2 regions of the Bradyrhizobium sp. I1.14.4 genome follow, and region 1 is predicted to be linked to the other one. Evidence: predicted binding sites of a transcription regulator. Region 1 holds the regulator's gene; the other holds the start of a gene.

Region 1 (3,205 bases):
CAGGGCGGCGGGCGCAAAGATCGAATTGGAACTGCGCGAGACCGACTATGGCAGCCGTGATTTTGCCTGCCGCGACCCGGAAGGAAATCTCTGGAGCTTCGGCACCTATTGGCCGAAGGCTGATGAGAAGCCGCTGTCGTGAAGCCACGGCAGCAAGCTCACACCTTCGCAACCGGCGTCGGACCGATCAGACCGTGATGTCGGCGCTTGGGGCGGCCTTGGCGCCGCCCTTGGAGACGCCGACCAGCGCTGGACGCAGGATGCGCTCGCCGATCATGTAGCCGGCCTGCACCACCTGCACCACGGTGCCCGACGGCACCGAGGCGTCAGGCACCTCGAACATCGCCTGCTGGAAGTTCGGATCGAATTTCTCGCCGATCGGATCGAACTTCTTCACGCCATTCTTTTCCAGCGTGTTGAGCAGCGAGCGCTCGGTCAGCTCGACGCCTTCGATCAGCGCTTTCAGGCCGGGATCGGCTGCTTCCTTGGTCTCGGCCGGCACGGCGTCGAGCGCGCGCTGCAGATTGTCGGCGATGTCGAGCACGTCACGGGCGAAGCCGGTGATGCCGTAGGTTTTGGCGTCGGCGACCTCACGGCGGGTGCGCTGACGGAGATTTTCCATCTCGGCCAGCGTGCGCAATGTCCGGTCGCGCGCCTCGGCGAGTTCCTTGGTTAGCGCCTCCGCTGATCCCGCCTCGGGATCGTCAGGCATGATGTAGGGCTTCGAGACCACGGGCTCACCCGTCGGCGCCGAATTTTCGGTGTTGTCGTTGGCCCGGTTCGGATCGGTCATGGCTTGCCTTCTCGAAAACTCGCGTCGGTTCAAATCTTGGGGATTGCTTGCCGGGATATCGTGCTTTAAGCGGCGAAAATCAAGCGCAACATACCGGTTTCGGGAACAGGGATCTCCGACCTGGGTGCAAAATGAAAGCGAAATCCGGTCCGGTCAGCCGCCCAGCATCTTGCTGACGATCCGCGCGGCATAATCGACGGTCGGGATCACCCGCGCATAGTTCAGCCGTGTCGGTCCGATCACCCCGAGGACGCCGACGATCCGGCCCTGGGCGTCGCCATATGGCGCGATGATGGTCGAGGAACCCGACAGCGAGAACAGCTTGTTCTCCGAGCCGATGAAAATCCGCACACCCTCGCCGCGCTCGGCGCGGCCGAGCAGATCGATCACGCCGCGCTTGGTCTCGAGATCGTCGAACAGCGACTTGATCCGCTCGAGATCGTCGAGCGCATGCAGATCTTCGAGCAGATTGGCGTGACCGCGCACGATCAGCTGCCGGTCCTCACTCTCGCCGCCGGACCAGCTTGCAATGCCGGCCGCAACGACCTTTTGCGTGAGCTGGTCGAGCTCGGCGCGGTTTTGCGTCAATGCCGTCTCAAGCTCGAGCCGCGCTTCGGCCAGCGTCCGGCCACGGATCCGCGCATTGAGGAAATTGGTCGCTTCCGTCAGCGCCGAGGATGGAACGCCCGGCGGCAGCGCCAGCACCCGGTTTTCGACCTGGCCGTCTTCGCCGACCAGCACCACCAGCGCCTTCTCCGGCTCCAGCCGCACGAATTCGATGTGCTTCAGCCGCGCATTCGACTTTTGCGTCAGCACTACTGCTGCGGCACGGGTCAGCCCCGACAGCCGCGTCAACGCCTCGCCGAGTGCCGCCTCGACAGATTGCGCACGGCCGACGGCGGCAAGCTGGGTCTGGATCGATTGACGCTCGGCCTCGGTGAGGTCGCCGACCTGCATCAGAGCGTCGACGAAGAAGCGCAGGCCGAGTTCGGTCGGCAACCGGCCGGCGGAGGTATGCGGCGCATAGATCAGGCCGAGCTGCTCGAGATCCGACATCACGTTGCGGACCGAGGCCGGCGACAGCGGCAATGCGATCAGGCGCGAGATGTTGCGCGAGCCGACCGGCTCGCCGGTCGCAAGATAGCTTTCGACGATTTGACGAAAAATGTCGCGCGAACGCTCATTGAGCTGGGCGAGCCCGGCATGCGGCGCAATCAGGCCTATCGGATCGTGGTGAGTCACACTCCAGTCCTTCACAATTGCTGCCTAATCTGTCGCTCCGGGAGGCCGGTGACAAGCATGCATTCGGCCCCCTGGCACCGGACCATACCGGGGGCCGAAAACTCTTGCCGCTGCCCCTTCCCCCTCCTACAAGCACGCCCAGCCATATCTCTCGGATTTTTGGAGGATTTCATGCGGCCAAGCCGCCGTGCGCCCGATGAACTGCGTCCCGTGTCGCTCGAACGCGGCGTCGTCAAATATGCCGAGGGTTCCTGCATGGTGAGATTCGGCGACACCCACGTGCTGGTGACCGCCACGCTGGAAGAGCGGTTGCCGCCGTGGCTGAAGGGCCAGGGCCGTGGCTGGGTCACAGCCGAATACGGCATGCTGCCGCGCGCCACCCTGGAACGCACCCGCCGCGAGGCCTCCGCCGGCAAGCAGGGCGGCCGGACCGTCGAGATCCAGCGGCTGATCGGCCGCTCGCTGCGCGCGGCCGTCGATCTCGAGGCCCTCGGCGAGCGCCAGATCACGGTTGATTGCGACGTCATCCAGGCCGACGGCGGCACCCGCACCGCCTCGATCACCGGTGCCTGGGTGGCACTGGCCGACTGCATCAACTGGATGAAGACCCGCAACATGCTGAAGACCAACGTGTTGCGCGATAATGTGGCGGCGATTTCCTGCGGCATCTACCAGGGCACGCCGGTGCTCGATCTCGATTACGCCGAGGACTCCGAAGCCGAGACCGATGCCAATTTCGTCATGACCGGCGACGGCCGGATCATCGAGGTGCAGGGCACCGCGGAGAAGACGCCGTTCTCGGAAGGCGAATTCCTGGCGCTGATGGCACTGGCGCGCAAAGGTGTCGCGCGTCTGGTCGACTTGCAAAAGATCGCGGTGGCGTAGTCAGATTGGTTATGCATCGCCGAATCACCGGAAGGCTCGTCATCGCCACCCATAATCCCGGCAAGCTCGCCGAGATGCGGGAACTGCTCGCGCCGCACGGCGTCGAGGCGGTGTCGGCCGGCGAGCTCGATCTGGCGGAGCCCGAGGAGACCGGCGACAGCTTTCGGGCCAATGCAGCGATCAAGGCGATCGCGGCGGCGAAAGCGGCGGGACTACCGGCCTTCGCCGACGATTCCGGCCTCGTGGTCGACGCGCTCGACGGCGCGCCCGGGATCTACTCGGCAC
Region 2 (3,205 bases), on a different contig from region 1:
CCGGAATGACGAAACCCCAAAAGCAAAAACCCCGGCATTGCTGCCGGGGTTTTGCATTTCGTGAATTGCCCGAGTGGCTGGACTTAGAAGTCCATGCCGCCCATGCCGCCGCCCGGAGGCATCGCGGGGCCGCCGGCGTTCTTCTTCGGCAGCTCGGCAACCATCGCTTCCGTGGTGATCAGCAGCGCGGCAACCGAGGCAGCGTTCTGGATCGCAGTACGGACGACCTTGGTCGGGTCGATGATGCCCTTCTTGACGAGGTCGGCATAGTCGCCGGTCTGGGAGTCGAAGCCGTAGTTATAGGCCTTGTTCTCCAGGATCTTGCCGACGATGACCGAACCGTCTTCACCGGCGTTGATCGCGATCTGGCGGGCGGGAGACGACAGCGCCTTGCGCACGATCTCGACGCCGGTCTTCTGGTCGTCGTTCTTGGTGCGCAGGCCCTTGAGCTGCTCGGAAGCACGGAGCAGGGCGACGCCGCCGCCCGGAACAATGCCTTCCTCGACAGCCGCGCGGGTCGCATGCATCGCGTCATCAACGCGATCCTTGCGCTCCTTCACCTCGACCTCGGTCGCGCCGCCGACGCGGATCACCGCGACGCCGCCTGCGAGCTTGGCGAGACGCTCCTGCAGCTTCTCACGGTCGTAGTCCGAGGTGGTCTCCTCGATCTGCGCCTTGATCTGGGCAACGCGGGCGTCGATGTCGGACTTCTTGCCGGCGCCGTTGACGATCGTGGTGTTTTCCTTGTCGATCATCACCTTCTTGGCGCGGCCGAGCATCTGCAGCGTGACGTTCTCGAGCTTGATGCCGAGGTCTTCCGAGATGGCCTGGCCGCCGGTCAGGATCGCGATGTCCTGCAGCATGGCCTTGCGGCGATCGCCGAAGCCCGGAGCCTTGACGGCCGCGACCTTCAGGCCGCCACGCAGGCGGTTGACGACGAGGGTGGCGAGGGCTTCGCCTTCGACGTCCTCAGCGACGATGACCAGCGGCTTGCCGGTCTGCACCACGGCCTCGAGCAGCGGCAGCAGCTCGTTCAGCGAGGAGAGCTTCTTCTCGTTGATCAGGATGTAGGCGTCGTCCATCTCAACGCGCATCTTGTCGGCGTTGGTGACGAAGTAGGGCGAGATGTAGCCGCGGTCGAACTGCATGCCCTCGACGACGTCGAGCTCGGTCTCGAGCGACTTGGCTTCCTCGACCGTGATCACGCCCTCGTTGCCGACCTTCTTCATGGCGTCGGCGAGGAACTTGCCGATCTCGGCATCGCCGTTGGCCGAAATGGTGCCGACCTGGGCGATCTCCTCGTTCGAGGTGACCTTCTTCGAGTTCTTCTGGAGGTCCGCAACGACGGCTTCGACCGCGAGGTCGATACCGCGCTTCAGGTCCATCGGGTTCATGCCGGCGGCAACCGACTTGGCGCCTTCACGCACGATCGCCTGGGCGAGCACGGTGGCGGTGGTGGTACCGTCGCCGGCCGCGTCAGCGGACTTGGAGGCGACTTCGCGCACCATCTGCGCGCCCATGTTCTCGAACTTGTCCTCGAGCTCGATCTCCTTGGCGACGGTGACGCCGTCCTTGGTGATGCGGGGAGCGCCGAACGACTTCTCGAGCACGACGTTGCGGCCCTTCGGGCCGAGCGTGACCTTCACCGCATTGGCGAGGATGTCGACGCCGCGCAGCATCTTGTCGCGCGCATCGACGGAGAATTTGACTTCTTTAGCTGCCATCTGAATTTTTCCTTGGAATGGTTTTACCCTGGAGGAATCTTGGGAAGGAGGAGGCGCTTAGGCTGCCTTCTTCTTGGAAGCGGGGACGTCGAGCACGCCCATGATGTCGCTTTCCTTCATGATCAGCAGGTCTTCACTGTCGATCTTGACCTCGGTGCCGGACCACTTGCCGAACAGGACGCGGTCGCCGACCTTGATGTCGATGGGGATCAGCTTGCCAGCTTCGTCGCGGCCACCCGGGCCGACGGCGATGACTTCGCCCTGCGAGGGCTTTTCCTTGGCACTGTCCGGAATGATGATGCCGCCAGCGGTCTTCTCTTCGGCGTCGATACGCTTGACCACGACGCGGTCGTGAAGCGGACGGAATTTCATGCAGTCCTCCTAAACGTTTGTAGATGCTGTAGATTTTTGGAGTGTTAGCAGTCCAGTCCAGCGAGTGCCAGACGGGCTGCGCAGGAGATAGGCCAAGCCGTGGCGGCGGGCAAGTGCCTCTAGCAGAAAAATTGGCACTCGTGGGTGTCGCCTGCCACGATCATTTCGGCATCCTTAATGCCGCCCGCAGGCCCGCCAAGGCTATTAGCAGATGCGGTAAGCTGCTGCCAACGCAAGAAATTTCAACAACCTATTAAACATTTAGGCTTGAGATGGGTTAGTCGCGTGCGTCACATTTCTCTCATGTGAGCGCATCCATTGCCGGTGGTCCGGCGGGGGTCGGCCGCCTTGTGAATGCGCTCCGTCACAGGAGGTTGGCATGGTCTCGCGAGTTGGTGGGGTTGTTTCCGACGATTTCCGGAAGCAGTTGCTGGGGTATGGACTGACGACGGCGCAAATCCTCTATCGGATGCCGGACCATCCCTCGTTGCTGCAAACCTATGTCTGGCAGAACTACGACCTGTTTCCGAAATTTCCGGCGCTGCAGGATTTCCTCGCCTTCTGGCAGCAGAAGCTCGAGGGCCCGCTGTTTTCGGTGACGGTGGCGCATTCCAAGCTGGTGAAGCCGGCCGAGTTGCGCGCCGTCGAAGGCGTGTTCCGGCTGCATTGATCCGCAAAGGGGGCGGGGCGTCGCCTGCGCCTTTGCCCACCTCGCGCGGCGCGACTTGTGTTAGCCTTCGCCCGTCACAAAAAGACGGGAGGCGAACAATGGCCAAGAAGACGGCATCGAGATCCGCAGCCAAGACCGCGGTGAAGAAGAAATGGTCGGGGCTTGGCGCCGGCGCCAAGAAATCTTCCGCGCGCAAGACCATCAAGTCCAAGGGCCGCGTCACCGCCGCGAAGAAGGGCGCGCCGAAGACTGCAACGAAGGCTCGGCCGAAGCAGCGCGTCGCGATCAGCCATCACCGCGAAGAGGATTTCAAGGCCGACGGGCTGCGCACCTACGCCAAGTACCGCGACCTCGGCATCGCCGCCGCCTCGCATGGCCTCGCGCAGGCGCATGTGATCCGGCTGCAGGGGCCGTGCAATCCGGACGAGGTGTCGAAGCT

Evidence for each region. The regulator HrcA, encoded in region 1, represses chaperone genes, less so after heat shock. The targets are predictions, from matches to a motif close to GTTAGCACTCNCNNNNNGNGAGTGCTAAC.
Region 2: a site for HrcA is predicted at 2,140-2,168, ahead of ABIB78_RS20325 (co-chaperone GroES). Genes of this name have one in related genera too.

What each region holds. Positions count from the first base shown of each region.
Region 1 covers NZ_JBNDLA010000021.1:64,681-67,885, forward strand. The annotation lists gene ABIB78_RS29955 (VOC family protein) at 1-142, shown strand, start outside; gene grpE (nucleotide exchange factor GrpE) at 188-793, opposite strand; gene hrcA (heat-inducible transcriptional repressor HrcA) at 947-2,035, opposite strand; gene rph (ribonuclease PH) at 2,207-2,920, shown strand; gene rdgB (RdgB/HAM1 family non-canonical purine NTP pyrophosphatase) at 2,932-3,205, shown strand, end outside.
Region 2 covers NZ_JBNDLA010000009.1:183,436-186,640, forward strand. The annotation lists gene groL (chaperonin GroEL) at 84-1,724, opposite strand; gene ABIB78_RS20325 (co-chaperone GroES) at 1,782-2,096, opposite strand; gene ABIB78_RS20330 (usg protein) at 2,476-2,766, shown strand; gene ABIB78_RS20335 (cupin domain-containing protein) at 2,865-3,205, shown strand, end outside.